DNA from 2 places in the Micromonospora sp. NPDC006431 genome. Region 1 is predicted to be linked to the other one. Evidence: predicted binding sites of a transcription regulator. Region 1 holds the regulator's gene; the other holds the start of a gene.
The links. Region 1 encodes HspR, which represses chaperone genes until heat shock. Its sites were predicted from a motif close to TTGAGTNNNNNNNACTCAA; they were not measured.
Positions count from the first base shown of each region.

Region 2: lon (endopeptidase La) is a predicted target of HspR. The motif match lies at 1,551-1,569, and genes of this name have one in related genera.

Region 1 covers NZ_JBIAHQ010000001.1:315,873-330,890, forward strand. The annotation lists gene ACFYM6_RS01565 (hypothetical protein) at 74-1,294, opposite strand; gene ACFYM6_RS01570 (GTPase) at 1,348-3,006, opposite strand; gene ACFYM6_RS01575 (ABC transporter) at 3,107-4,945, opposite strand; gene dnaK (molecular chaperone DnaK) at 5,165-7,027, shown strand; gene grpE (nucleotide exchange factor GrpE) at 7,024-7,785, shown strand; gene dnaJ (molecular chaperone DnaJ) at 7,865-9,046, shown strand; gene ACFYM6_RS01595 (heat shock protein transcriptional repressor HspR) at 9,075-9,515, shown strand; gene ACFYM6_RS01600 (hypothetical protein) at 9,662-9,871, shown strand; gene ACFYM6_RS01605 (hypothetical protein) at 9,963-10,391, opposite strand; gene ACFYM6_RS01610 (cation:proton antiporter) at 10,563-11,771, opposite strand; gene ACFYM6_RS01615 (cation:proton antiporter regulatory subunit) at 11,777-12,277, opposite strand; gene ACFYM6_RS01620 (hypothetical protein) at 12,307-13,401, shown strand; gene ACFYM6_RS01625 (winged helix-turn-helix domain-containing protein) at 13,627-13,857, opposite strand; gene ACFYM6_RS01630 (DivIVA domain-containing protein) at 14,249-14,566, shown strand; gene ACFYM6_RS01635 (hypothetical protein) at 14,587-14,814, shown strand; gene ACFYM6_RS01640 (epoxide hydrolase family protein) at 14,874-15,018, opposite strand, start outside.
Region 2 covers NZ_JBIAHQ010000010.1:132,251-147,268, reverse strand. The annotation lists gene ACFYM6_RS18990 (MDR family MFS transporter) at 1-759, opposite strand, end outside; gene ACFYM6_RS18985 (Lsr2 family protein) at 999-1,346, opposite strand; gene lon (endopeptidase La) at 1,593-3,929, shown strand; gene ACFYM6_RS18975 (DEAD/DEAH box helicase) at 3,987-5,789, opposite strand; gene ACFYM6_RS18970 (hypothetical protein) at 5,850-6,683, opposite strand; gene ACFYM6_RS18965 (sensor histidine kinase) at 6,817-7,959, shown strand; gene ACFYM6_RS18960 (DNA-binding response regulator) at 7,956-8,561, shown strand; gene ACFYM6_RS18955 (nucleoside deaminase) at 8,567-8,995, opposite strand; gene ACFYM6_RS18950 (2'-5' RNA ligase family protein) at 9,053-9,586, shown strand; gene ACFYM6_RS18945 (family 43 glycosylhydrolase) at 9,632-11,839, opposite strand; gene ACFYM6_RS18940 (helix-turn-helix domain-containing protein) at 11,968-12,714, shown strand; gene ACFYM6_RS18935 (isocitrate lyase/phosphoenolpyruvate mutase family protein) at 12,827-13,612, shown strand; gene ACFYM6_RS18930 (hypothetical protein) at 13,742-14,821, shown strand; gene ACFYM6_RS18925 (asparagine synthetase B family protein) at 14,829-15,018, shown strand, end outside.

The DNA of each region.
Region 1 (15,018 bases):
AGTGGCCTCCCGTGCGGAAGGCCACTCCTTCTGGGAATCTGCGCGATCGCGTGCGGGTGCCCCGCCGGCCGCCTCAGGCCGGGTCGTCGGTGAGGCGATGCCGGTTGGCCTCGATCCAGGCGTCCAGGGCGGCCGGATCGTCGGGGTCGACGCCGTCCGCCATGAGCTGGGCGACCGCGGCGGTGGCGGGGCTGCGCCGCTCCCCGGTGGTGTAGAGCCGGGCGAACTCCGGGACCATCTCCTCGATCGCCTCGTCCGTCCGCCGGACCGCCGCCGCCGGCAGGCCCCGCTGGCGGGCCGCGTACGCCGCCCAGCCGCGCAGCACCCGAGGCAGCATCGCCGCGTCGTCCATGTCCAGCACGGCCCGGCGGTGCACCCAGTCCAGCAGGAACAGCTCGGCCACCGTCGGGCTCCAACGCATCGGGTCGGCGTCCGGGAAGCTGGCCGCATGGTCGAGCAGCAGGCCCAGGCAGAAGTGCAGCGAGGCCAGCTCCGCGTCGGCCACCGTGTCCAGGCCGAACCGGGCGGCTTCCGGCGCGGCGAGGAAGGCCCGCACCAGCCGGGTCCGTTCCGCGTCGGTGGGCGGCGGGACGTCCCCGACGCCGGCCCGGGCCGGGCCCGGCAGGACGGCCAACCGCGCGCCGACCAGCGCCCGGTCGGTGGCCAGGGAACCCTGGGCGGGCAGCTCCCCGAGGTCGTCGGTGACCGCGAGGTGTCGGCGCACCTCCGCGTGCATCCGGGCCGGGTCCTCGGTACGGAACCAGGTCAGCTCGTCCTCGGTGCAGATCTGGCGGGCCTGCTCGACGATCCGCCCGGCGGGACCGCCGACGAAGACGTCCTTGGTGATGCCGATGTTGTGGTCGACCAGGGCAACCAGGGCGTGCTCCGGGCCGCCCTCGGCGTCGTCGTACGCGAAGGTGGCCAGGTAGGAGGTCTGGTCGCCGTACACGTCCCCGTACGCCCAGGCGCCGGTGAGGTGCACCCGCCCGAGCTGTCCGGCCCAGTCCGGGGCGTACGCGCCGGGGCGTACCCGGGTGGCGCCCTCGGCGTCCGGTACCAGCGCGGCGAAGACTGCGCGGATCGTGGTGGCGGCGGCGCTGCGGCGGCGGGACGTGGCGGCCAGGAAGCCGGCCACGAACTCGCGGACGGCGGTCTCCCGGTCGGACTCCGCCACGGCGTAGACGCTGCCCAGCAGCGCGGCGCCGAGCATCTCGGCGTCGAGGGCGGAGTCGAGCCTCGTCACGTCGCGAGCGGCGTGCAGCACCGCCTCGTAGGGGGTCTGTGGCGTGGCCATGCACCGACCCTACGCCGGTCGGCCGGTCCGGACACGGTCCAGCGCGCCCGGGCTCAGCGCCGGGTGGCGTCCTGCAGCGCCTCCCGGGCCTCGGCGTAGCGGCCCAGCACCGCCCAGACCGGGTCCAGCACGTACTTCTCGCCGACCCGGCCCACCGAGGTCAGCAGCCGCCCCTCGGCCCGCTGCCGGGCGCGCCCGGCAGCCCACCGGATCACCGGCCGGCTCAGCGCCGCCAGCAGCAGCCCGGTGAGCAGGCCGCCGAGAAGCAGCACGGTCGGCCAGGGCACCTCGCCGAGCCTCGGCTGCTCCAGCGCCGGCAGGCCCAGCGCGCGCAGCGCGTAACCCAGCACCAGCCAGCCCAGCCCGGCCAGCGCGGCGAGGGTGACCAGCCACTGGAGGCCGCCCACCACCCGCCACCAGGTGGGTCGTCGGGCCATCCCCAGGTCGGTCGCGGCGACCGCCTGGTCCAGCGCGTCCGGCAGGTCGGCCAGCCGGGACCGGGCTGCGGCGGTCAGCGCGGCCGGCCAGGGCGCCGGCAGGTCCGCGGCGGAACGGTCGGCCACCGCGCGGACGGCCAGGTTGAGCGCCGAACGCTGTGCGGCGGTGGCATCGGGTACGGAGGTCGCCGCGACCAGGCTCTCCGCCGGCGCGGCGGCGTCCCCGCCGGGCAGGTGCAGCCGGCGCAGCGGGTCCGGCCGGAGCCTCCGCCAGCCGCGGACCAGCGGCCAGCCGGTCGTCCCGCCGGCCCGGTGCCGGTACGCCGCCTCGACCGCCTCGGCCACCGTCGGCACCCCGGCCGCCCCGGCCAGCGCTGCGGTGAGCTCCTTCGTCGAGCGGTCGTCCGGGCCGGTGCGTGGCGGCTCCGGCCCCACCAGTTCCGCCAGCCCGGCCACCACCGCGTCCACGTCGCCGGTCAGCCGGCGTAGGGCGGCCTGCCGTTCGGCGACCGTCTTCTCCAGCTCGGCGCGGAGCCCGTCCAGGCTGGCCGGGTCCACCGCCACGGTGGGCAGCAGCGGCACCCCGGTCAGCCCGTCGGCGTCGAGCAGCCGGCGCAGGTCACCGAGGACCCGGGGCAGCTCGGCCGGGGGCAGCCGGTCGGCCTGGTTGAGCACCACCACCGTCACGTCCTTGTGCCGGTGGAACTCGCGCAGGTAGCTGGTGTGGATCACGCGGTCCGCGTACTTCTGCGGGTCGACCACCCAGACGACCAGGTCGACCAGGCCGAGCAGCCGGTCCACCTCCAGCCGGTGGGCGCGCTGCACCGAGTCGAAGTCGGGCAGGTCCAGCAGGACCAGGCCGTGCAGGGCCGACTCGTCGTCGCCGTCGAGGGCGCTCTCCCGGACGAACCGGTGCCGGGGCAGCACCCCGATCCAGTCGAGCAGCCGGGCCGCGCCGTCCAGCGGCCCCCAGACGCAGGCGTGCGCGACCCCGGTGGTCGGCCGGCGTACGCCGACCGGCGAGAGGTCCAGCCGGGCGAGGGCGTTGAACAGGCTCGACTTGCCGCTGCCGGTCGCCCCGGCCAGGGCGACCACGGTGTGGTGCCCGGACAGCGCGAGCCGGGTGCCGGCCCGTTCGACCACGGTGTGCGCGGTGACCAGTTGGGAGTCGGGCACCTGGCCGTCCACCGCCTCGAGGAAGCGTTGGACCGCCTGCAGGCGCGTGACCAGGACGTCCGGGTCGACCCGCTGGTCGCCGCGGAACGCCTCGCGCATCCGACCGACGATGTTGCTCACCTCGGCCCACCTTCGTCTCCGGCCCACCCGGCCGAGCGGCGTCCCGCCCGGGCCCCGGCCCGGCCTGTGGTCGGCGTGCTCACCGGTGGCCACCCTGGTCGACGGCGGGCAGCACCGGCCCGTCCGCACGGGTCAGGCCGCTGCGGTGCCGGGCCTTCTCCACCTCGTTGGCCGCCCGGCTCAGGTCGGCGCCGGCCTCGACGCCCGGGCGGGCCGCCTCGGTGCGGGCGAGGAACCGGGCCGCCTCCTCCGCCAGCAGCGTGCCGATCCGGTCGAGCAGGTCCGCCCGGGCCTTGGTCGCCAGGTTCCGGACCGCCTGGTCCCCGAAGATCGCCTGCAGGACCGCCTGCCCGGCGACCGCGGTGCCGGCGCCGGTGGCGACCTCCAGCCCGGTCGGGATGAAGGCGGTGGAGGCGAACACCCCGATCATGACCGCCAGCCCGGTGGCGTTGACCGCGTACGCGGCCGTGCGGGCCACGAAGCGGCGGTCCCCGCCCTCGGCCCGGACCAGCTCCAGCACCCCGCGCTGCCAGTCGCGGACGAGTCGCTCGGCGCGCGCGGGCAGGTCGGCCGAGGCGTGGGCCAGCTCCGGTTCGAGCAGCGCCGCACCGGCGGGGTGCGCCTTCCACCCGGTGTACGCGTGCTCCGCCGCCTCGGCGGCCACCCCGCGCAGCAGCGTCACGAGCTGGGACTCGATGGCCGTCCGCAACTCGGCGGCCGGGGCCGGACGCCCGGTGAACCTGCCCACCACCCGGTCGCGCAGCCGGCTGATCCGGGCTTCCAGGGTGCGGAAGAACTCGCCCGTGCCGACGAACTCCTGCCAGCGGGCCAGCACCTCGCCGCGGAGCAGCCGGCCGTCCTTGAGCCCCTCCGCGACGGTCCGCTCCGCCCCCCGGTAGGCCGCCCGCACCCGCTCGTCCAGCGCGTCGGCGGCGGCCACCTGCTCGTCGGCGGCGTCGGCCAGCCCCTCCACGGCGGGGTGCAGGGCGGCCAGCGCGCCGTCCAGGGTGTGCCGGACGACGGCGGAGCGGGCCTCGGCGTCCGCCGCGAGCCGGGCGAACCAGGCGCTCAGCGGGGCGGTGACCTTGTCGGGGAGCAGCCCCTGCCCGTCGACCCAGGTCTCCGGCAGTACGAAGAGCGGCGCGGCGTCGAGGCCCTGGGCGGCGAGCATCTCCGACAGGTGGGCGGCGATCTCGTCGGCCGCCTCCGGCGGCACCCGGTCCAGGACCATGGCGATCACCGTGCCGCGGGCCCGGGCGCCGCGCAGCAGCTCCCAGGGGACGGCGTCGGCGTACCGGGCGGCGGTGGTGACGAAGAGCCAGAGGTCGGCGGCGGCCAGGAGCTGCCCGGCGAGCGCCCGGTTGGCGTCGACCACCGAGTCGATGTCGGGCGCGTCGAGGAAGGCCAGCCCGGCCGGCAGCGCGGGCGCGGTGACCAGGTGCAGCGTGCCCGGGTGCTCGCTCGGCTCGTTGGTCCGGGTCAGGCCCGGCAGCAGGTCGCCCCGGCGGAACCACGCGGCGTCGGCCGGGTTGCAGACCAGCACCGGCGAGCGAGTGGTGGGGCGGAGCACCCCGGCGGCGCTCACCCGCGCTTGGACGAGGCTGTTGACCAGGGTCGACTTGCCGGCGCCGGTCGAGCCGCCGACCACCACCAGCAGCGGGGCGTCGAGCCGGGCGAGCCGGGGCAGCAGATAGTCGTCAAGCTGGTCGGTGAGGCCGGCGGCGGCGCGCCGGGCCGGCTCCGCCGAGGGCAGGGTGAGCGGGAACCGCGCCGCCCCGATCGCGGCCCGCAGGCCGGCGAGCGCGGCGGGCAGGCCCTCGGCGCCGGTGGCGGGCGGGTCCTCCCCGACGTCGAGTCCGGAGCGGGCTGCGACGGCGGGCGTGCCGGAATGGGTGGCGGAATCGCCATGCGTCGTCACCGCTAAAGCGTGCCCGACCGATGCAAGGGAAGACAACCGGACAGTAATAACGGTCAGGTTGCGTCGGGTCGACTCAACCTCGACTTGCGGTTTGCCGGCCGCGTGGCACTATTGAGTCCGGTCCACTCAACTTGTGGTGCGGTCGCTGCGGGCGACCCGCCGGGCAGCTCGGGGGCGAGGCCCCTGACCTGCTCACCGTTACGAAGCGAGGAAGCGAACATGGCACGTGCGGTCGGCATCGACCTCGGCACGACGAACTCCTGCGTCAGCGTTCTCGAGGGCGGTGAGCCCACCGTCATCGCCAACGCTGAGGGCTCGCGGACGACCCCCTCGATCGTCGCGTTCGCCCGCAACGGGGAGGTGCTCGTCGGTGAGGTCGCCAAGCGCCAGGCGGTGACCAACCCCGACCGGACCATCCGCTCGGTCAAGCGGGAGATCGGCACCAACTGGACCGTCGACATCGACGGCAAGAAGTACACCCCGCAGGAGATCTCGGCCCGCACGCTGATGAAGCTCAAGCGGGACGCCGAGGCGTACCTGGGCGAGCAGATCACCGACGCGGTGATCACCGTCCCCGCCTACTTCAACGACGGGCAGCGCCAGGCCACCAAGGAGGCCGGTGAGATCGCCGGCTTCAACGTGCTGCGGATCGTCAACGAGCCGACCGCGGCCGCCCTGGCGTACGGCCTGGACAAGGGCTCCAAGGAGCAGACCGTTCTGGTCTTCGACCTGGGTGGCGGCACCTTCGACGTCTCACTGCTCGAGCTGGCCGAGGGCGTCATCGAGGTCAAGTCCACCAGCGGTGACAACCACCTCGGTGGTGACGACTGGGACCAGCGGATCATCGACCACCTGGTGAAGACCTTCCGTGGCGAGCACGGCATCGACCTGTCCCAGGACAAGATGGCGATGCAGCGGCTCAGGGAGGCGGCCGAGAAGGCCAAGATCGAGCTGTCCGCCGCCACCACCACCAACATCAACCTGCCGTACATCACCGCCGGTTCCGCCGGCCCGCTGCACCTCGACGTGACCCTGAGCCGCGCCGAGTTCCAGCGGATGACGCAGGATCTGCTGGACCGCTGCAAGGGCCCGTTCGAGCAGGCCGTGAAGGACGCCGGGATCAAGGTCTCGGACGTCGAGCACGTCATCCTGGTCGGCGGCTCGACCCGGATGCCGGCCGTGACCGACCTGGTCAAGCAGCTCACCGGCAAGGAGCCCAACAAGGGCGTGAACCCGGACGAGGTCGTCGCCGTCGGCGCCGCCCTGCAGGCCGGTGTGCTCAAGGGTGAGGTGAAGGACGTCCTGCTGCTCGACGTGACCCCGCTGAGCCTGGGCATCGAGACCAAGGGCGGCATCTTCACCAAGCTGATCGAGCGCAACACCACCATCCCGACCAAGCGCTCCGAGGTCTTCACCACTGCGGACGACAACCAGCCGTCGGTGCTGATCCAGGTGTTCCAGGGCGAGCGGGACATCGCGGCCTACAACAAGAAGCTCGGCACCTTCGAGCTGACCGGCCTCCCGCCGGCGCCGCGCGGCGTGCCGCAGATCGAGGTCACCTTCGACATCGACGCCAACGGCATCGTCAACGTGCACGCCAAGGACCTGGGCACCGGCAAGGAGCAGAAGATGACGATCACCGGCGGCTCCTCGCTGCCGAAGGACGACATCGAGCGGATGCGCCGGGACGCCGAGGAGCACGCCGAGGAGGACAAGCGGCGCCGCGACGAGGCGGAGACCCGCAACGTGGCCGAGGCGCTCCAGTGGCAGACCGAGAAGTTCCTCGCCGAGAGCGGCGACAAGCTGCCCAGCGAGAACCGGGACCAGCTCAACGAGGCGCTCGGCGAGCTGCGTAGCGCGCTCGGCGGCCAGGACATCGACAAGATCAAGGCGGCCCACGAGCGGCTGGCCCAGGTCTCCCAGCAGGCCGGCTCGCTGCTCTACTCGCAGCAGCAGGGCGAGCAGGGTGCGCCGGGCGCGGCCGGGCCGGGCGCCGGTGCGACCGGTGCGACGGGTGGCGCGAAGGCCGGCGGCGCCGACGACGTGGTCGACGCGGAGATCGTGGACGAGGACAAGAAGTGACGGAGAAGCCACGAGCGGCCGACCCGGGCTCCACCGGGTCGGCGCCGGGTGGCTCGGCCAGCGCCGGACCGGGCGCCGGCGACGAGCCGCGGATCGTCATCCGAGACAAGCGCAGAATCGGCAAGACCACCGAGCAGCCCGCGGCGGACGCCGCAGCCGCGGACGCCGCGGCCGACGCGCCCGCCGAGGGGCTGGTCGAGGAGACCGAGGTCGTGGTTGACGAGATCGAGACCGAGGCGCCGGTCTCCGGTCCGCCCGTCGTCGACGCGCCGGCCGAGCCGACCGAGGAGGTCGAGGAGGTCGTCAAGCCGGGCGGGCCGCTCGGCGCCGAGCTGGAGGCGCTCCGGGCCGAGCTGGACGAGCGGACCCGGGATGTGCAGCGGGTGTCGGCCGAGTACGCCAACTACCGCAAGCGGGTCGACCGGGACCGCGCCCTGGTCCAGGAGCAGGCGACCGGCTCGGTGCTGACCGCGCTGCTGCCGATCCTCGACGACCTGGACCGGGCCCGCGAGCACGGCGACCTGGTGGGCGGGTTCGGCTCGGTGGCCGAGCAGCTCACCACGGCGCTGGGCAAGTTCGGCCTGACCGCGTTCGGCGAGCAGGGCGACCCGTTCGATCCGACCCGGCACGAGGCGGTGGCCCACCAGACCTCCGCCGACGTGACCGAACCGACCTGCGTGCAGGTCATGCGTCGGGGTTACCAGCTCGGCGAACGGCTGCTGCGGCCGGCCCTGGTCGCGGTCGCCGACCCCGAGTAGTGCCGACCCGTGACGTCCCGCCCGCCCGCACCGGGCGGGCGGGACGACCGGGGTACGTCCCGTGGAAGGGGGTGGACGGGTGAGTTCCAAGGACTGGATCGAGAAGGACTACTACGCCGTGCTGGGCGTGGAGAAGTCCGCCTCCTCTGACGAGATCAAGAAGTCGTACCGGAAGCTGGCCCGGGAGTCGCACCCGGACCACAACCCCGGCGACCCGAAGGCCGAGGAGCGGTTCAAGGCCGTCTCCGAGGCGTACGCCGTGCTCGGCGACGAGAAGAAGCGCCGCGAGTACGACGAGATGCGGTCGCTGTTCGGCTCAGGCGCGTTCCGGCGCCACGCCAGTGCCGGAGGCCAGCCGGGCGGCATGCCCTTCGACGTCTCCGACCTGTTCGGCGGCGCGGCCGGCGGCACCGACACCCGGTTCGGTGGCGGCGGGTTCACCGACCTGTTCAGCTCGATCTTCTCGGGCGGCGGCGCCGGTCCGGCCCGCGCTCGCGGCCCGGCGCGCGGCCGGGACGTCGAGGCCGAGGTGGCGCTCGACTTCGAGGACGCGGTACGCGGCGTCACGCTGCCGCTGACGCTGCGCGCCCCCGGGGTCTGCGACACCTGCCACGGCAACGGCGCCAAGCCGGGCACCCAGCCGGTGGCCTGCCCGGTCTGCCAAGGCGCCGGGGTGACCACCCGCAACCAGGGGTCGTTCAGCTTCTCCGAGCCGTGCCGCAACTGCCAGGGCGTCGGCACGATCGTCGAGGAGAAGTGCCCGGAGTGCCACGGCACGGGCGGGGTCACCAAGACCCGCACGCTGAACGTGCGCTTTCCGGCCGGGGTGGCCGACGGCCAGCGCATCCGGCTGGCCGGCCGAGGCGAACCGGGTGAGCGGGGCGGCCCGGCGGGCGACCTGTTCGTCCACGTGAAGGTCCGCCCGGACGAGCTGTTCGGGCGCTCCGGGGACGATCTGACCCTGACCGTGCAGATCACGTTCGCGGAGGCGGTGCTCGGCACCGACCTGCGCGTACCGACCCTGGACGGGACGGTGACCCTGCGGGTGCCGGCGGGTACTCCGAGCGGCCGGGTGCTGCGGGCCCGGGGCAAGGGCGTCGTACGCAAGGACGGCCGCGCCGGTGACCTGCTGGTCACCCTCGACGTGGTGGTCCCGGCGAAGGTGTCGGACGAGGCGCGGGCGGCGCTCGAGGCGTTCGCGGAACAGACCCCGCCCGCCGCGCGGGAACATCTCGACGCCCGGGTGCGTCGGTTCAGTTGACCGGTGAAGGCAGCGGAGGTGAGCGGGGATGTCGCAGGAGTTCGTCGGCTCGGGTGACCCTGCCTACGAGGCCAAGGTCCTGATGATCTCGGTGGCGGCCCGGATGGCGGGGATGCACCCGCAGACCCTGCGCCAGTACGACCGGCTCGGCCTCGTGCAGGCCGGCCGGGCGTCCGGCGGTGGCCGCCGGTACAGCGTCCGGGACGTGGTGCTGCTCCGCGAGGTGCAGCGACTCAGCCAGGACGACGGCATCAACCTGGCCGGGGTCAAGCGGATCATCGGCCTGGAACGGCTGCTGGAGGAGGCCCAGCAGCGGGTGGCCCGGCTGGAGGCGGAGCTGGACGCCGCGTACCGGCGGATCGCCGAGCTGGAGTCGCTGGGCCGGTTGTCCCGTGGCGACCTCGTGCCCACCAACCGCACCTCGACGGCGCTGGTCGTCTGGCGGCCACGCCGCACCGGCGACCGCTGATCCCGCGCTCCGCCGCCCGTCGCCACTCATTCCGTGCAGATCAATGGGATGAGTGGCTGTTCCGCGTCCGGCAGCCACTCTCTCCGCTAACCTGTGAATCAGGCCCAACCAACTCAATCCGGACTCCGAACTTGGCAGGGGGAGCCATGACGGAATCGGCGAAGAAGGTGGCGCAGGAGGCGGAGGACCGGCTGGAGAAGATGGCCGTGAACATCCGCGAGCGGTTCGATCGGTTAACCGAGAGCCGCTTCACCGACAAGATCAAAGAAGGCCGCTTCGCTGACCAGCTGGACCACGGCATCGACCGGGCCAGGCTCGACGAGCGGCGCAAGAAGCAGGGCGGATCGACGAGCTGACGACCCGTCGACGTGCGGACCGGGACCCACGGGGGGTCCCGGCCCGTTCGCCGTGCCAGGGCCACACCCCCACCACAAGAGGAAAAGAGGGCTAGAGCCGCCGGTTCTCCCGCACCAGGCCGCCCTCGCACCAGTCGCCGTAGGCGAAGAGGTCCGGCCGGGCGAGCAGCACCCGGCTGTTGTGCGCCCAGTTGCGCATCAGCTCGTCCCCGGTCCGCTCGGCCTGCTCGACCAGTTTGCGGAAGCGGCGCTTCGGGTGGGCCCGGAAGTTCGTGCGGATGCCGTCGGCGGCGTAGATGTAGAGGCAGTGCAGGGCGAACCGGCGGGCCGGGCAGGCCGTGTCCATGGCCAGTTGGAAGAGCGTCTGCACCAGGTGGTCACCGGCGACCAGCAGGTCCCAGTCCGGGGGCATGGAGGTCAGCGGTACGGAGTCCGGCTGGTACGCCCAGGCCCGCAGCTCCGCCGGCGAGGGGTCGACGGGGTTGGCGAAGCCGCGGAACGTTGACTCCTGCACGCTCACCGGCCAACCTTCCGTTTCCGCTGGCGGGGGCACCGGCCACCCGCGGACGCTGGCTGCTGGGGCGACACGGTAACGCGGTTGCGCGTACCTGCGGTAGACCTTCCCGGAACCAATTCGGCGACCGTTGGCCGGGCCGGGTCCACCGTACGGTCGACCCGGCCCCGACCAGGGTCAGTCGGCCGCCCCGACCGGGACGGGCCGCCGGGCGGCGGTGCGCTCACGCAACCAGCGCTTGAACCAGGGCAGGTCGGGCAGGCGGGCCAGCATCGGCCCGGTCACCACGGTGATCAGCACGTACGCGGTGGCGAGCGCCGCCAGCTTCGGTTCGATCGGTTGCGCGGCGGCGACGGCGAGCCCGGCGATGACGATGGAGAACTCGCCGCGCGGGGTGAGCGCGAAGCCGGCCCGCCAGCGACCGGGCTCGGCGATCCCGGCCCGCCGGGCCGCCAGATAGCCGGTGAGCAGCTTCGTCCCCATGGTGACCACGGCCAGCCCCAGCGCCGGCAGCAGCACCGGGGGCATGTCCAGCGGGTTGGTGACCAGCCCGAAGAACACGAAGAAGACCGCGGCGAAGAGGTCCCGCAGCGGGGAGAGCAGCTCCGTCGCGTGGTGCGCCACCGGGCCGGAGAGGGCGATGCCGACCAGGAACGCCCCGACCGCCGCGGACACCTGCAGCTTGGCCGCGACGCCGGCGACCAGCAGGGTCAGGCCGAGCACCCCGAGCAGCAGCGCCTCGGGGTCCTTCGCGGAGAGCGCCGCTGAGATCAGGTGGCCGTACCGGATGGCGACGGCCAGCACGACGACCACGGTGAGCACCGCGACGGCGAGCGCCACGCCGCCCTTGACCAGGCCGACCCCGGCGAGCAGCGCGGTGAGCAGCGGCAGGTAGAGGGCCATTGCCAGGTCCTCGATCACCAGCACGGAGAGGATCACCGGGGTTTCCCGGTTACCGATCCGGCCGAGGTCGCCGAGGACCTTGGCGATCACCCCGGACGAGGAGACCCAGGTGACGCCGGCGAGCACCACGGCGGCGGTCCAGCCCCAGCCGAGCAGCAGGGCGAAGGCGAAGCCGGGCAGCGCGTTGAGCACCGCGTCGATCAGGCCGGCCGGGGCCGCCGAGCGGAGGTTGCCCACCAGTTCGTTGGCGCTGTATTCCAGGCCGAGCATGACCAGCAGCAGGATCACGCCGATCTCCGCGCCGACGGCGAAGAACTCCTCGCTGGCGTTGAGCGGCAGCAGGCCGCCGTGGCCGAAGGCGAGCCCGGCGAGCAGGTAGAGGGGGATGGGTGAGAGGCCGACCCGGCGACTGAGTCGGCCGAGCAGGCCGAGCAGCAGCAGCAGCGCGCCGACCTCGATGAGCAGGATCGTGGTTTCGTGCATCCGCGTCAGCCGTCCGGGTCGGTGTCGGCAAGGATTGCGCTCACCCCGTCGAGGCCCTGGCGGTTGCCCACCACGACCACGACGTCACCGGCCGCGAAGCGGAAGGTCGGGTCCGGCGAGACGATGACCTCGCCGTCCCGTAGCACCGCCACGATGGAGGCGCTGGTGCGGGTACGCGCCTTGGTGTCGCCCAGCCGCTTGTTGACGTACTTCGAGCCGGCCGGGATGGCGATCTGCTCGGTGAGCAGCCCCGCGGCCTGCTCACGCAGCCCGGAGAGCTGGCCGAGGATCAGCGACGCGCCGAGGATGTCGGCGAGCGCCTCCGCCTCGTCGTCCGTCAGCGGGATGTCGGCCTGACAGGAGTCGGGATCGTCCGGGTCGTAGAGGACGAGATCCCGTCGGCCGTTGCGGTGGGACACCACGCCGACCCGGCGGCCCGATTCCGTCACCAGGTCGTGACGTACGCCGATCCCCGGTAAGGCAGTCTGTTCGACACGTACTCGCACGCTGGCGAGGTTACCCGGTTGGAGCTCGGATGGATTCGGCAAGATCCCGCCGCCTGGTCGTCCTCCTCCTGCTGCTGCCCGTGCTGATGGCCTGCTCGATCGGCGACGTCCGCCGGCCACCGCCGAACCGGGCCTCCGCGTCACCCCGACCGTCGGCGACCGCGCCGCCGGTCGCCGACGTCGATGAGGTACGCCGCGTGCAGGTCGCCGTCCCCGACCGGTACGACCCGCCGTTCGTCGAGTTCGTCGACGCCGACCAGGCGTACGCCCTCTTCGCCACCTGCGACGGCCGGCCGCCCGGCCGGGACTGCCCGGCACAGCTCTTCGGCACCGGGGACGGTGGGCGGTCCTGGCGGGCGCTGCCGCATCCCAGGCCGGTCGCCGACAACCAGCAGCTCTACGCCCCGAAGGGCCTGCTGGTGCTCGCCGCCGAGCCGTTCGGCTGGTACGCCTCGACCGACGGCGGCGTCACCTTCACCCACCACCCGGGGACCGCGCCGTCGCCGGTGCTGTCGGGGGCCAACGGCCAGTTCCAGGTGGCCGAGCAGGACGGCCAGGTGGCCCGCTGGGACGGCCGCCGGCTGCGACCCTTGGCCGCCCAGCCGGGACTGCCGGCCGTGAACACCGTGCGCGAGGTCGAGGATCTGCTGGTGGCGGCCGGCGCGAGCGACGGGAGGCCGTACGCCGCGGTCTCCGCGGACCAGGGACGGCGCTGGCAGCGGACGGAGGTGCCGGCGCCCGACGGTGAGGTCGGTGTGGTGCGGGTGATGCGCTCGCCCGACGGCGAGGCCTGGCTGGTCGGGGAGCGACCGGACCGGACGGGCTTCCCGGCGCTCTGGCGCTACCGGGGCAACTGGCAGTTGGTGCGCGCCGACGGCCACCCGGACCGGATCCACTCGGTGGTCCCCGCCGGCGCTGGGCGGGTGGCGGTGACCGGGCCGGACGGCGTGGGGGTGGTGGTCGACGGCCGGTACGAGCGGGTCAGCTGGCCGGTCGGCCCCGAGCACTACCTGTCGCTGCTCGCTGACGGCACGCTCGCGGCCCGCGCCCCGGACGAGACGGTCCTGTCCGTCGGCCCGGTGGGCGCCCGCCGCTGGATCAGGGTGGTCCTGGTCGGCGACTGACCGCTCGGCCTTTTGGCCGCGCTCGTCCCGGCAGCGCTCCGGCGACCGGGGTCTGTGGTGGTGGCGTCCTTTGGACCTGAATCGTTTGCGCCATCACGTTCGCGGGCCCGCTCATGATCGTCGGCAGCTGAGCGACTCGACTCGCCGATAATGGTGCAGCGTGGCCGTCAACGATCGCGATCCCGGCTGCTACCTGACCTGCCTACGGACCTCAAGCGGACCAGATCAGGGGGCAGCGTCTCGGGGGGTTACGTAGATGCCCTTGCCCTGGTGGCCCTCGACCAAGCCCTCGGCCTGGAGGATCAACAGCGCTGAGCGGACCGGCTCAGCGGAGACTCCGTAGTGCGCGATCAGCTCACGCAGCGACGGGAGCTTGTCCCCTGGGGCGTACTCACCCGAGGCGATCTTGTCTCTGATGTCCTGTGCGATTCGCTGGCGGTCGGAAACTCGGGGCATGGCAGCAACTCCTGGTAGGCCCCAAGATCTTCCCACGGGTGATACACGTCAGCCAACACTTCGCGTGCTTAGCATGGCCACTCCTTGTCATTGAATGCTTTGCATTGTATGTTGCTGGACGGACGCCTCGCAGCGGAAAGCCTGGTAGGCAACCGGCCTCGCTCGTCGGGCATCCGTCGCTGGCACGACTGGACCGCCGTCGTGTGGACCGGTCGTGCCAGCTCCGCGTACCCATACGCCGGGTGGGACCGGCGTGCCCAGGAAACGGCCCTGCTGCCGTACCGCCGACCAGGGCTGCGGTGGCAGGACGGGCGGGCCGGCTGATCAATGGTGCTCGGCTGGTCCGCTGCCTCCGCCCCTCGGTCACTGATGTCGAGAAGGGATCAGCATCGTGCGTAACTTCCTGCGGCCCCTGTCGAAGCGCCGCAACGTCGGCCCGGTCAACCAACCGCCGCCCGGCGCGTACCGCTCGACGTCGTACCTGCCGCTGCGGCCGTGGCAGGTGCGGAGCCGCACCTTCGCCACCCGGCGGCGCGGCCTCGACCCGGTCGAGGTGGCCGCGTTCCTCGACCGCGTCGCCGGCGATCTTGCCGCGGCGCAGGCCGAGGTGGCCCGCAGTCGGGCGGAAACGGCCCGGATCAAGGACGCGCTCCGCGAGTGGCAGTCCCGCCAGGCCCCCACCATGCGTGACCTGGCCCGGCGCCCGTGACCAGCCGCTACGTTATCCACTTGCCGGTCCGGGCACCCGACCTGGCTCGGGCGAAGATGCTCGGCCGGACCGCCGCCCGCTCGCTGGCCTTCCTCACCCACGTCGACTCCGGCGAGACCACCGTCTCCACCGAAGACAACCAGGGGGTACGCCATCGCGTGTTCTGCGACCACCGTCTCGACGACGGCCGCCGATGCATCCTGCGCGCCGACCACGAGACTCCCTGTACGGCCCGCCTGCCCCGCTGACCGCGGTGGGTTGCCCGGTCGGGACCGGATCCCCGACCGGGCGCGTGAGCGGCCGATGCTCAGCGAAGCGAGGCGAAGAATTCCCGGATGTCGCCGACCAGCACGTCGGTCGCCTCGTGGGCCGCGTAGTGCCCGCCGACGTCGCCGCGCCCCTCGACCTCGGTCTGGTACGCCGTCCACCGCACGATGTTGCCGTGGTCCCGC
Region 2 (15,018 bases), on a different contig from region 1:
CCCGTACGCCGATGCCGGCAGCCCGTCGGCCTGCAACGCCACCGGCAGCATCACGTCCGCCTCGATGCACAGCCAGATGAGCCCGGTCAGCGCCGTGAAGGTGAGGAAGACCCGGTCGCGCAGCACCGTGCCGAGGCCGCCCCGGTCAGCCGGGGCGCGCGGTCCGACGACCTCCGGGGCCGGGCGGGACTCGGGCACCTTGACCGCGATCAGGGCGGCGGTGCCCAGCAGCACGGCCGCGTTGACCACGAACAGCAGCACCGGGTCGGCCCGGATCAGCACGCCGGCCAGGGTGGCGGCCACCGAGAAGCCGATGTTGATGGCCCAGTAGTTGAGGGTCAGTGCGCGCAGCCGGTCGCGGTCGCCGACCACGTCGATGATGGTGGCGGTGAAGGCCGGCCGGGCCACGCCGAGGCAGAGCCCGAGCGACAGGGTGAGCGCCGCGATCGCGACGGGGTGGCCGGTGAGGCCCAGGGCGGCCGCGGTGACTGCGGCGCTGAGGTTGCCGGCCAGCATCGCCGGTCGCCGCCCCCACCGGTCCGCGATGATGCCGCCGAGCAGCGTGCCGAGGGCGCTGCCGGCCCCGTGCAACCCGATCACCACGCCGGCGTACGAGGGGTCGAAGTGCCGTACGGAGACCAGGTAGACGCCGAGGTAGATGGCGACGAACCCGCCCAACCGGTTGATCAGGGTGGCGGTCCAGAGATACCAGAAGGTGCGGGGTAACCCGCCCCCGGTCTGCCTCCACCAGGTCGCCATGCGTCTACCCCCGTGCGTCGTACTTGTAATGACCTCAGACGTCGTCGGTCATTACAGTCGAGGGGTGCGGCAGGGTGCCGGTCCGGTGCCGGCCATGGTGGTGTCGGTCACGGCGTGGGGTGGAGTTCGCTACCGGCTCTCCTCCCGGGGATGAAAATTGTTAACGCGGGGAAAAGCCGCCCGGGGTCATGCCGATTTCTCAGCGTGACCCCGGTGTGCCCGACGGTGAACCGGGAGGTTCAGCGGTTCTTGTAGGCCTCCACCACCGAGACGGGGATGCGGCCCCGCTCGGAAATCTCGTAGCCGTTCTTCGCGGCCCATTCCCGGATGGCGCGGTTCTGCTCGCGGTCCATTCCCGAGGTGGCCGGACGGGCGGTCCGACGTGCCGCGCGACCCGCCTCGACCGGCCCGCGCCCGATCCGCCGGCCAGCGGTGATGAACGGGTCGAGGGCCTTACGCAGGACCCCCGCGTTCTCGTCGGAGACGTCGATCGTGTATGCCACGCCGTCCAGGCTGAACTCGACGGTCCGATCGGCCTTTCCGCCGTCGAGGTCGTCGGTCAGAACAGTGATTACTTTCCTTGCCATCGCCATTGCTCCCTGTGTCGGGCGGGGTGTGGCTAAGAGTTTGACCTATGGCGCGGCAATTTCGCAACAATAACCGACCTTCGCCATTCGGCGGGTCGGCTAATCCGCCCGCGGAATGGCTCTCTCGGGCCCTGTGTACGGCAGCGGGCGGATGCGAATGAGTGGCGTGGGTCACATCCCGGAACAAGGGGCATGGTTTGTAACTTGAGTCAAACACGCTCAACTCAACGTGATGGCAGGTGTTCGATGGCAACTCTTCCGGTACTTCCCCTCACCGACGCCGTCCTGCTGCCGGGCATGGTCATCCCGGTGACCCTCGACCCGACCACCCAGGCCGCGGTCGACGCGGCCCGCGCCAGCGGCGACAAGAAGCTGCTCGCCGTGCCCCGCATCGACGGCGAGTACGGCTCCGTCGGCGTGATCGCCACCATCGAGAAGGTGGGCCGGCTGCCCAGCGGCGAGCCCGCCGCCGTGGTCCGTGGCCTCGCCCGGGCCCAGATCGGCTCCGGCGTGCCCGGACCGGGCGCCGCCCTCTGGGTCGAGGCGGCCGAACTCGACGAACCCGCACCGGCCGGCCGCGCCCGGGAACTCGCCCGCGAGTACCGCGCGCTGATGACCTCGGTCCTCCAGCAGCGTGGCGCCTGGCAGGTCATCGACGCCATGGAGCGGATGACCGACCTCTCCGAGCTGGCCGACGCGGCCGGCTACGCGCCCTGGCTCAGCCTGGCGCAGAAGACCGAGCTGCTCGCCGCCCCGGACGTCACCGCCCGGCTCGAGCTGCTGGTCGGCTGGGTGCGGGACCACCTGGCCGAGCAGGAGGTCACCGAGCAGATCAACAGCGACGTCCGGGAGGGCCTGGAGAAGTCCCAGCGGGAGTTCCTGCTCCGCCAGCAGCTCGCCGCGATCCGCAAGGAACTCGGTGAGGACGAGCCGGACGGCTCCGCCGACTACCGCTCCCGGGTCGAGTCCGCCGACCTGCCCGACAAGGTACGTGAGGCGGCCCTGCGCGAGGTCGGCAAGCTGGAGCGGGCCAGCGACGCCTCGCCGGAGGCCGGCTGGATCCGTACCTGGCTCGACACGGTGCTGGAGATGCCGTGGAGCACGCGTACCGAGGACAACACCGACCTCGGCGCGGCCCGCGCGGTGCTCGACGCCGACCACGCCGGCCTGGCCGACGTGAAGGATCGCATCCTGGAATACCTGGCGGTGCGCAATCGGCGCGCCGAGCGCAACCTCGGCGTGGTCGGCGGGCGCGGCTCGGGCGCGGTGCTCGCCCTGGCCGGCCCGCCCGGCGTCGGCAAGACCAGCCTCGGCGAGTCGATCGCCCGGGCGCTCGGGCGCAACTTCGTCCGGGTCTCGCTCGGTGGCGTCCGGGACGAGGCGGAGATCCGCGGCCACCGGCGCACGTACGTCGGCGCGTTGCCCGGCCGGATCGTCCGGGCCCTGCGCGAGGCCGGCTCGATGAACCCGGTCGTGCTTCTCGACGAGGTCGACAAGCTGGCTGTCGGCTACGCCGGCGACCCGGCGGCGGCCCTGCTGGAGGTGCTCGACCCGGCGCAGAACCACACCTTCCGGGACCACTACCTCGAGGTCGACCTCGACCTGTCCGACGTGCTCTTCCTGGCCACCGCCAACGTGGTGGAGACCATCCCCGGCCCGCTGCTGGATCGGATGGAGCTGGTCACGCTGGACGGCTACACCGAGGACGAGAAGGTGGCCATCGCCCGGGACCACCTGCTGCCCCGGCAGCGGGAGCGGGCCGGGCTGACCGCCGACGAGGTGACCATCGCCGACGAGGCCCTGGCCCTCATCGCCGGCGAGTACACCCGGGAGGCCGGCGTCCGGCAGCTCGAACGCGCCCTGGCCAAGATCCTGCGCAAGGTGGCGGTCGCGCTGGCCGCCGACCCGACCCCGGTCCGGGTGGACACCGACAACCTGGCCCGCTACCTGGGCCGGCCGAAGTTCACCCCGGAGTCGGCGGAGCGGACGGCGGTGCCCGGCGTGGCCACCGGACTGGCGGTCACCGGTGCCGGCGGCGACGTGCTGTTCATCGAGGCGACCAGCATGGAGGGCGAGCCGGGGCTGACCCTGACCGGCCAGCTCGGCGACGTGATGAAGGAATCCGCGCACATCGCCCTGTCGTACCTGCGGTCGAACGGGCGGCGGCTCGGGCTGGACCCGAACGCCCTGGCCGGACGGCGGATCCACCTGCACGTTCCGGCGGGCGCCGTGCCCAAGGACGGCCCCAGCGCCGGCATCACCATGGTCACCGCGCTGGCCTCGCTGGCCAGCGGCCGACCGGTCCGCCCCGAGTTCGGGATGACCGGTGAGGTGACCCTCTCCGGCCGGGTGCTGCCCATCGGCGGTGTGAAGCAGAAGCTGCTCGCCGCCCACCGGGCCGGCCTGACCGAGGTGATCATCCCGAAGCGCAACGAGCCGGACCTCGACGACCTCCCCACCGAGGTACGCGAGGCGCTGACCATCCACACCCTCGCCGACGTCGCCGACGTGCTCGCCCTGGCGCTGCGCCCGGCCGACGTCGACGCGGAGACCCTGGGCGGCCAGCCGCTCGCCGCGGCCTGACCCGTTCGTCCGGCACAACGAGGCCCCCGGTCGGTCGACCGGGGGCCTCCGCCGTGCTCACCAGCGGTCCCGGCGCTCCCGCCGCGCACCGCCGTCGAGATCCGGGTCGCGCCGCTCCCGCCGCTCGCCGTCGAAGCGGCGCTCGCCGCCGTCGGTGTCCCGGTCCCGGCGTACGGTGGCCTTGCGGCCCTTGATGGTGCTGCCACGCAGCCCCCGGATCACCTCGTCGGCGACCGCGTACGGGACCTCCACCAGGGAGAACCGGTCGGCGATCTCGATCGAGCCGATGTCCCGGCCACTGACCCGGGTCTCCCCGGTGATCGCCCCGACCAGGTCCTGCGGCCGGACCCCGGCACGCCGGCCGAGCCCGATGAAGACCTGCGTCGTACCGCCGGCACTCGGCCGGCCGCCGCCGCGCCGCTCCCGGCCCTCGTACCCCGGTCGGCCCTCTCGGGACGGTCGGACCGCGACCTGCGGGATCTCCTCCTCCTCGTCGGTGGTCCCGGGCAGGGTGGCCTCGTGGGCCAGCTTCACCGCGGCGAGCGCCACCTCCATCAGGTCGAACTCGTCGGTCAGCGACTCGACGATCGCCCGGAACGGCTCCAGGTCGTCCTCCAGCAGCGACTCCCGCAGCGCCGCCTGGGTCAGCTCCAGCCGCCGGGTACGCAGGTCCGCCACCGTGGGGATCTTGTCGACGGCGATCCGCTGGCCGGTGACCCGCTCGATGGTCTTGAGCATCCGGTGCTCGCGCGGCTCGGCGAGGGTGATCGCGACGCCCTCCCGGCCGGCCCGGCCCACCCGACCGATCCGGTGCACGTACGACTCGGGCGCCGACGGGACGTCGTAGTTCACCACGTGGGTGAGCTGCTCGACGTCCAGGCCGCGGGCCGCCACGTCGGTGGCCACCAGCAGGTCGGCGGTGCCCGCCCGCAGCCGGCCCATCACCCGGTCCCGCTGCTCCTGGCTCATCCCGCCGTGCAGCGCCTCGGCCCGGTAGCCCCGGCCGTTCATCGTCTCGGTGAGCCGGTCCACCTCCTCCCGGCTGCGGCAGAACACGATCGCCGCGGTGGGCGACTCCACGTCCAGCACCCGGCCCAGCGCCGCCGGCTTGTGCGCCCGCGCCACCAGGTATGCGCTCTGCCGCACCCGGGGCGCCTCGCCGGCCACCGGCCGCTCCCGCTCGATCTGGATGCGGACCGGGTCGGTCAGGTGCTGGCGGGCCAGCCCGTCGATGCGCGCGGGCATGGTCGCCGAGAACAGCACCGTCTGCCGGTCGGCCGGGGCGTGCTCCAGGATCGCCTCGATGTCCTCGGCGAAGCCCATGTCGAGCATCTCGTCCGCCTCGTCCAGCACCACCGTGGCCAGCGAATCCAGCCGCAGGGTGCCCCGGGCGATGTGGTCCAGCGCCCGGCCCGGCGTCGCCACCACCACGTCCACGCCCAGGTCGAGCGCCCGCAGCTGCCGGCCGATCGGCTGGCCGCCGTAGATCGGCAAGACCCGGGTGCCCAGGTCCTTGCCGTACCGGTGGAACGCCTCGGAGACCTGTACGGCCAGCTCCCGGGTGGGCACCAGCACCAGCGACACCGGCTCGCCGCCGGGCCGCTCGTCCGGCATCCGCTGCAACAGCGGCAGGGCGAACGCTGCCGTCTTGCCCGTACCGGTCGCCGCCTGGCCCAGCAGGTCCCGGCCGGCGAGCAGCGGCGGGATCGCCTCTCGCTGGATCGGGGTCGGTTCCTCGTAGCCGAGCGCGGCCAGCGCGTTCAGCAGCTCGGGGCGTAGCCCGAGGTCCGCGAAGGTGGTCCCCGGGTCGTCGGCGTCGGCAGGGGTGGTGGGGTTGGTCGGCGTTGGTGCGGAACTCATGCGGCAAGCCTTTCATCACCGCCGACCGGGCCGCGCGGCGACCGGCACACCGAGTCGCGCTCATCCGCCCAGCAGGGCCAGCGCCATGGTGATCCCCACCGCCACGTCCAGCACCGCGCACCACTCGGCGTACGCCCGCGGGACCACCCGGCCGCTGCGGTGGTGCGCCAGGTCCCAGGCGGCGTGCGCCAGCCAGCCGGCGGCCACCAGCGCACCGCCGACGCCGTCCGGCACGGCGAGGGCGACCGCGGCCAGCCCGGCCCAGCCAGCCAGCCCGGCGAGTTGGAGCGCGAGGGCCCGTCGGTCGCGCCACTGCCGGCGCCCGGTGCCGAGCAGCAGGTAACCGGCCGGCAGCACGAGTAGCGTCCACGGGGCGAGCACGGCCGGCGCGATCCAGAGGTCCAGGGTCATCAGCAGGGCGAGCGCGGTGGGCCACCGGCGCGCCAGCGCCGCGGCGGCCGGGTGCCGGCGGGGCGGTGCCGCGGGCGCGTGGCGGTGCCGCAGCGCCACCAGCACCATCGCGGGCAGCATCAGCAGGTGGCCGCCGAGCGTCAGCCCGTGGTCCCCGACCAGCCCGGCCCACCAGGGCGGGAGGAGCAGCAGGAACGGGACGTACATGGCGGCCACCATCTCGACGACGGCGACCCGTCGGTGACCGCGGTGCCACATCCAGGCGGCCATCCCGAGCGCCATGTCCGTCGCCATCACCAGCGCCGCCACGTCCGTCCGGGCGAGGACGTCCGCGCCGCCCAGCACCGCGGCACCCGCCCGCCACACCGGGTCGAGCAGCAGCATGCCCGCCAGCATCGCGGCGACCATCTCGGCGAGGTGCCGCGCCAGCCGGCGGCCGTCGTGGGCCGATTTCCGGGGTACGCGTGCCGTTGTCTCCGTCATGCCCCGACCCTGCCCCGACCGGCCGCCCGGCCGACCCGCGCACAACTCACCGGGATCCGTGCGGGACGCACGGTGTGCCGATGACATTCCGCAGGGGTGAACCGGACGGGCAACTTACCTAGGATCGGCGGGCATGACGGTCGAGGCGGCGGACCGCCGGGTGCGCCGGGCCCGGCACCTGACCCTGGCGTCGCTTGCCACCAACCTCGGTGCCACCCTGCTGCTGCCGGGCGTCGGGTTGGCCCGCGAGCCGGACCCGGTCCGCGTGGCCCTCGGCGCGGTCGGGCTCCTCGCGTTCGTCGCCGCCCAGGCGGGTGTGGTCCACGCGGCGGTCGCCCCCTGGCTCGCCGGCGACCGGCGGCGCCGACGGTACGCCGCGCTGGCCGTGGCCACCCTGCTGAGCGTGCCGCTCGTCGGGCCGGTCGCCGCCGGCACCTGGCCGACCTGGGCCTGGTTGGGCGCGTCGCTGGTCGGCATGCTGCCGCTGCTGTTCCGGCCGGTGACCGCCACCGTCGCGATGGCCGCGATGCTCGTGGTCTCCGTCGTGGTGGCCGAGTGGGCCGGCGTGCCGGTACGCCATGCGCTGCTCGTCACCGGCGGCGTCGGCCTGGGGGTCGCCGCGGTCACCTGGGTGCAGGTGTGGTTCTGGGACCTGCTCGTCGAGGCGCGGCAGGGCCAGGCCGCCCGCGCCCGGCTGGCCGCCGCCGAGGAGCGGCTGCGTTTCGCCCGGGACGTGCACGACCTGCTCGGCCACGACCTGACGGTGATCGCGCTGAAGGCCGAGCTGGCCGCCCGCCTCGCGCCCGTCGACGCCGACCGCGCCGGCCGGGAGGCCGCCGAGGTGCAGCGCCTCGCCGGGTCCGCCCTGCACCGGGTACGCGCGGCCGTGCACGGCTACCGGACCGTCGACCTCGCCGAACAGGTGGCCGCGGTGGGTGAGGTGCTGCGTACCAGCGGGGTGCGCTGCACGGTCGTGCCGCCCGACGGTGACCTGCCGGCCGCGGTCGCCGCCGACCTGGCCGCGGTGCTGCGGGAGGCCGGGACGAACGTGCTGCGGCACAGCCGGGCCGACTGGTGCCGGATCGAGATCACCCGGGAGGACGGCCTGGTGACGATGACCGTACGCAACGACGGCGCCCGCGGCGACGGACCGGACGAGCGCAGCGGCGGCCTGCGCGGGCTGGCCGACCGGCTCGCCCCGGCCGGCGGCACCGTGCGCACCCGCACCGAGGACGGGGTGTTCAGCCTCGTGGCCACCCTGCCGGTGCCGTCGTGATCCGGGTGCTGCTCGCCGACGACGAGGAGCTGATCCGGCTCGCCCTCGCGGCCCTGCTGGACCTGGAGCCGGACATCGAGGTGGTCGCGCACGCCGCCGACGGCCGCGCCGCCGTGACGGCCGCGCTGGCGCACCGCCCGGACGTGGCCGTGCTGGACCTGGAGATGCCGCCGCCCGGCGGGATCCAGGCCGCCGCCGAACTGGCCCGCGTACTGCCCGCCTGCGCCGTGGTGATCCTGACCGGCCACGGTCGCCCCGCTCATCTGCGCCCCGCGCTGGCCGCCGGAGCCCGGGGGTTCCTCCCCAAGGGCGCGCCCGGTGGAGCGCTCGCCGACGTGATCCGCCGGGTCCACTCCGGGGCCCGGTACGTCGACCCGGCGCTCGCCGCCGACGCGCTGACCCTGCCCGACTGCCCGTTGACCGCCCGGGAGCTGGAGACCCTGCGCCTGGCCGAGTACGGCACACCGGTCGCCCTGATCGCCCGGCGTACCCACCTGGCGGCCGGGACCGTACGCAACCACCTCGCCGCCTGCGTGCAGAAGCTTGGCGCCACCGACCGGGCCGAGGCGGTCCGGATCGCCCGCGAGGCCGGCTGGCTCTGACCGGCTCAGCCCGTCTCGAACGGCACCCGCGCCTCGGCGAGCAGCGCCGGGCCGGCGTACGCCACCGGGGCGGGCGGCGGTGCCGGGAGCAGCTGGGCCAACTGCTCGGCGCTGAGCGCGTACACGACCCGGCCCAGGCCCGAGCGTTCGATGGCGGTGGCGCACATGCCGCAGGGCTGGCAACTCGTGTACATCGTCGCGACGGCCGCCGCGTCGGCGGCCAGGTGTCGGGCCGCCCAGCGGGCCAGCTTCAGCTCCGGATGCGCGGTGATGTCGTCGTCGGTGCGCTCGGTGTTCACCTCCTCGGCCAGCACCCGCCCGTCGGTGTCGACCAGCAACGAGCCGAACGGGCCGTCGCCGGCGTCCCGGGCGGCGACGGCCAGCGCGAGGGCCCGGCGCAGGTGACGTTCGTCGGTCTCGGTCAGCACGCTCATCCGGTGAGCATTCCCCACGGGACGTCCCGACACACCGTTGGCGACTAGCCTGACGGCGTGCGTACGGTCGAACTGCTCTGCTCGACGGAGCTGGAGGAGGCGGTACGGGTGGCCTGGCGACGGTTGGCCGAGGCCGGTCTGCCCAGCCTGGCGCGCAACATCCACCCCACCAACCGCCCGCACCTGACCCTCGCCTCGGTCGACGAGTTCCCACCCGGGGCCGAGCAGCGCCTCGCCGACCTCTGCGACGCGGCGCTGCCCCTGCCCGCCCGCCTCGACCGGGTGGCGGTGCTCGACGGGAGCGCCCCGCTGGTCTGGCTGGTCCGGCCCGCGCCGCAGTTGCTCGCTCTGCACGGTGCCGTCTGGGACGTGCTCGCCGGGGCGCCCGGCCCGCGCCCGTGGCACCTGCCGGGGCGCTGGATCCCGCACCTGAGCCTGGCGCTGCGGTTCCGGGACGCCGACCGCCGCCGGGCCCGGGCGTTGGCCGGCCTCGACCGCCCCGCCGGGGAGTTCGTCGCCGCGCGCAGCTACGACAGCGACACCCGTACCGTCAACGAGCTGGTCTCCGTGCATCCGCGCCCGGCCTGCTGAGCCGTCCGGGGCCGTCCGGCTGCGGACGGCCCCGGACTCCCGGGCTCAGCGGTAGAACCGCAGGTAGTCGAACTCGGCGGTGACCGCCGGCTGGGCGCCGCCCTGCGCGACCAGTCCGATCCGGGGCGTGGTGTCGGCCGGGAAGGTCCACACCGCGCCCCAGGTCCAGTGCTGCCCGTCCCGGCTGGAGCCGGCCCGGAACTCGTGTTCGCCGGTGACCGGGTCGACGTGGTGGGCCAGCCGCAGCCAGGTGGTGGTGGCCGGGGTGCCGACGATGGAGCCGCCGTACACCGGCTGGCCGGCGAAGGGCAGCTCGTAGCCGTACTCGACCTGGCGGGTGTTCCAGATGGCCACCTGGGCCAGCCGGGCGAACCGGTCGTCGTCCACGTACGCGATCATGCCGGCCTGCTGGTAGTTGCGGACGGTGTCCGCACCGAGGTCGAGGGTCACCTTCGTCTCCGCCACGTAGTCCCCGGTCGGCGCGTCGCGGAGCAGCACGCCGGCCGTGTTGCCGGTGCCGACCAGGTCGGTCGACTCCACCGGCCAGCGCAGCCCGCCGTCGGTGACGCTGGCCGTCGGGTTGCGCCGGATCCAGCGCCAGGCGGGATCGAGGCCGTCGGTGAACTCGTCCGAAAACCCCGGCAGCAGTGGGCCGACCGCCGGCGGGGCGACGGTGTGCCGCACCGGCCGGTACAGCCGGGCCAGGCTGACGTTGTCGAAACCGGCGGCCCCGGCGGCGAGCAGCGCCAGCGGGCCGGCCGCCGGCCGGGTCAGCTCCAGCGTCACCACGGCGAGCTGGTCACCCAGCCGGGCCGGGCTCAGCTGGGCGACGAGTTGCCGGCCGCGTACCTCGACGGCCAGGTTGTGCCGGTCGGCGAGGTCGAGCCCGGCGGGCAGGGGTGCCTCGGCCACCGTCCCGCCGGCCTCCCGGGCCGTCAAGCGCCCGCCGCCGACCCGCACCTCCACCGCGCCGAGCCGCAGCCCGGCCGACTCCCCGCCGGTCAACCGCAGGTCGGCCTCGGCCCGCACGTCGCCGCCCACCGCGATCCGGCCGGTCAGCGCGCCGGTGCCGGTGACCTGCCCGTCGGCCACCCGCCAGGCGCCGTCGGCCCGCCAACCCGTGAGGTCCGCCGAGTCGAAGCGGGCGTCGAGGCGACCGGTGGTGACCGGCGCGGGCCGGGGACCGTCGGAGGGTCCGGCACCCGCGTTCACCGTCGGCCAGCCGGCCACCCAGTCGAGGCGGTCCAGCAGCATCGGCCGCTCGTTGATGCCGAACGGCTCGTCCAGGTAGGGGTCGGCCCGGTCGATCGCGTGGTAGACGATCCAGTCCTGTCCGGACAGGTCGGTGAGGACGCCGTTGTGCCCGGTGCCGATCCAGCGGTTGCCGTTCTGGGTGAGCACCGGGGTGCCCCCGGCCCGGGAGACGTCCAGCCGCTGCCCGTCCTGGTCCACGAACGGGCCGCGTGGGCTGCGCGCGCGTCCGACCTGGACGGAGTAGCCGGTGGCCGGCCCGGCGCAGCAGTTCGCCGTGGAGGCGAAGAGGTAGTACCAGCCGTCGCGGCGCAGCACGTAGCTGCCCTCGAACTTGTTGTCGATGGCGACCAGGGTCGGCGTGCCCACGGCGGTCAGCCCGTCCGGGGAGAGCTCCGTGACCGAGACCCCGCCGTAGTAGCTGCCGTAGTACAGGTAGTTCCGGCCGTCGACGTCGGTGAGCTGGCTGGGGTCGATGGTCCAGAGGTAGCCGCCCCCGCCGCCGGGGCGAGGCGCGACCACCGGTGCGTCGGTGAACGTCCACGGGCCGGCCGGGGTGGGCGCGGTGGCCGCCCCGATGGCGGTGTCGAAGGTGTCGCCGGAGACCGTGGTGTCGGTGACGGTCACGTACATGACCCAGCGGCCGGCGACCCGACGGACGTCGGGGGCCCAGAACATCGCGCCGGGTGCGGCCCAGGAGGGCCGCTGGTCGGGGGCGAAGGCGTCGCCGACGTACGTCCAGTCGACGAGGTCGGCGGAGCGGGCGATGGGCACCCGGTGTGCCCGCCGCTCGCCCTCCCGCAGCGGGTCGGAGGTGCCGAAGCCGTACCAGAGGCCGTCGTCACCGCGGACCACGACCGGGTCGGCGAAGGTGTCGGCGTAGCCGGCGGAGATCGGGTTGCGGTAGCGGTCGGGTGCGGCGGCGGCCGGCGCGGGGGCCGCCGTGGTCAGCACCAGTGCGAGTACGGCGGCGAGCGCGCCGCCCCGGTGGAGGTGTCCCATCAGGCCTGCCTCGTGGGTTGACGGAGGTCACTGCGGTGCACCCGTTTCTACAACGTTGGATACAACGTTGTAAAGGGCGGCCGGACGGGTCGGCCGGCGCCGAACCGTACCCGTGCCAGCATGGGTGGATGACCACCACCAGCACCGACGGCCGATCGCTGGCCGGGCTCGCCGCGCTGCTCGCCGACCGCACTCGGGCCAGCTTCTGCCTGGCCCTGCTCGACGGGCGTGCCTGGACGGCGGGGGAGTTGGCCCGCGCCGCCGGGGTGGCCCCTTCCACGGCGAGCGATCACCTCACCCGGTTGGTGCACGGCGGGCTCCTCGTGGAGGAGCGGCAGGGGCGGCACCGGTACGTCCGCCTCGCCGGACCGTCGGTGGCTCAGCTCATCGAGGACCTCGCCGGGCACGTGCCCGCCCCGCCGGTCCCGGCCCGTACGCTGCGCGCCGCGTCGGCCGGCGCCGCCCTGGCGTACGCCCGGACCTGCTACGACCACCTGGCCGGCCGGCTCGGCGTGCTGGTGCACGACGCGCTGCTGGACCGTGGGGTGCTGGACCGGACGGGCGGCCTGGCGCTCACCCCGGCCGGCGTGGCCTGGCTGGCCGGGATCGGCGTGCCGGTCGAGCCGCTGCGCACCGGCCGGCGGCCCCTGGTCCGCGACTGCCTGGACTGGACCGAACGCCGCCCGCACCTGGCGGGCGCGCTCGGCGCGGCCCTGTGCGCCCGCTTCCTCGACCTCGGCTGGACGGTACGCGGCACCGGCCGCGCGATCCGGCTCACCCCGGCCGGCGGCCCCGCCCTGGCCGCCGCCCTCGGCCTCGCCCCGGCCGCCCTCGCCCCACCCCCATCCCGCGACACCGGCCCCGCCCGCGCCTGACCACCCACCCCGCTTCCGATGATCATGAGGTTGGCGACGATGTGGATCTCCGGGCTGCCGCCAACCTCATGATCAACCCCTGGGGTGCCGCTGATGATTGAGGTGATCGTTGATGAGTGACCGGGGTGCCGCCTTCCGCGCGCTGCATCGGCCGGGGCGGCCGGTGCTGCTGCCCAACGCGTGGGACCACGCCTCCGCCGCCGCCCTGGCCGCCGCAGGGCATCCGGCGATCGGCACCACCAGCCTCGGGGTCGCCGCGGCGGGCGGCAAGCCGGACGGGGCCGGCGCCACCGGGGGCGAGAACCTCGACCTCGCCCGGCGGCTGCGCGACCTGCCGGTGCTGCTCACCGTCGACGTGGAGGGCGGCTTCAGCGACGACCCGGCGGCGGTGGCCGACTACGTCGCCGAGCTGGCGGCGCTCGGGGTGGTCGGGGTGAACCTGGAGGACGGCCGCCCCGACGGCACGCTCGCGCCGCCGGAGTTGACCGCCGCCAAGATCGCCGCGGTGAAGACCGCCGTGCCGGGGCTCTTCGTCAACGCCCGCACCGACGCCTGGTGGCTCGGGGTGCCCGAGCCGCTGGATGAGGCCCTGCACCGGGCGCGGGCGTACCGGGAGGCGGGCGCCGACGGGTTCTTCGTCCCCGCCGCGCCGGACGACACCGTCGGGCTGCTGGCCGCGGAGGTCGGCCGGCCGTTGAACGTGCTGCACCGGCCCGGTGGGCCGGGCCTGGCCGCGCTGGGGCGGCTCGGGGTGGCCCGGGTCAGCACCGGCTCCCTGCTGTTCCGGGCCGCGCTGGGTGCGGCGCTGCACCTCGCCGACGCCGTCCGCGCCGGCCGGGACGCCGACCCGCCCCCCGCGCCCTCGTACGGGTGGGTGCAGGGGTTGACGGGCAGTTAGGGCCGGGTCGCCCCGAATGAGGGCTATTAGGGGGGAGATAGGAGGATTGTTCGGAAGCTTCCCGATCCTGGTGCTTACGGTGGGTCCAGGTGCAATCACGCCGTGTCCGCCCGGAGAGGGGACCCGATCATGCGAGTGCCCAGCCGAAGCCCCGGCCAGCAGCCCGGGCAAGCCGTCGCGCGCACCGCCCCCGCGGTCGCGCCCACCGCCCCCGTTCCCACCGCCTCCGCGCCCACCGCCCCTGCGCCCACCGCGTCCGCGTCCACCGCCGCCGCCGCGTCCTCCGTCTCCGCGTCCACCGCCTCCGCCCGTCGGGCGCCCACCGCCGTCGGCCGGTGCCCGGTGCCCGGGCAGCCGGACCTCACCGCGTACCGGGCGGCGGTGGCGGAACTGCTGGTCGAGGTCGCCGCCCTGGCCGACGCCTCCTCGACCACCGCCCGCCAGGTGCTGCTGGATCAGCGGCTGCGGGAGCCGGCCATCGCCGCGGTCCTCAACGCCACCCCACAGGGATTCGTCGGCGCCCGGGAGACCCTGCTGCTGGAGATGACCCGCTACCAGCCGAACGTCCGCAGTTCGGCGCACGACCTCACCGCGCTGGTCCGGATCTACCTGCTCTCCCGCATCGACGTCATGTGGTGGCGGGACACCCCGGCCTTCCTCACCGACAGTCAGGTCGACACGACCACCGACCTCGTCGACCTGGAGTGGCTGCGCCGGCGCGGACTGCTCGCCTTCCGCTACCAGGAACAGCCCGCCACCGTCCTCGGCCGCGGGCTGCGGGCGGTACGCCACCGGCTGCTTCCCGACTCCACCCCGTACACCACGGGGCTGATGTTCCGCCGGGCCCGCCGCGAGGTGATCGCCCTGCTCAACGACGTCGCCCGGGAGTTCGCCGCGGCCAGCCCGCCGGCCACCCCGCCGCTCTGGGTCACCAGCCTCGCCCGCAGCGCCGAGCACCAGTACCGACTGCGCCGTCTCGGATACGCCGCCATGGTGCCCAGCGGGCACTGCCTCGGCTGGGCGGCCGACGTGGAGATGGCCTGGTTCGCCCGGTTCGGCGTCCGGGACGCGCTGGCCGACCTGCTGCTGGCCCGCCAGGAGGCCGGCGAGATCAACGTGGTCGACGAGGGCCAGGCCTGGCACCTCTGTCTCGCGCCCACCGCCCGGCTCCGGTTCCGCCGGGCCTACGAGGCCGAGATGGGCGGATGAGCGGAGTATGTGCGGGATCGCGTTGAGCATCGGCCCGGAGGCCGATCCGGCGACCTTCCGGCGGATGCTCGCCGCCCTCGCCCCACGCGGCGAGGTCACCGAGACCCGGCAGGAGGCCGGCCTGCTGGCCGGCGTACGACGGCTGCGGATCGTGGACCGCGGGCGGGCGGTGCAGCCCTGGGTCACGCCCGACAAAC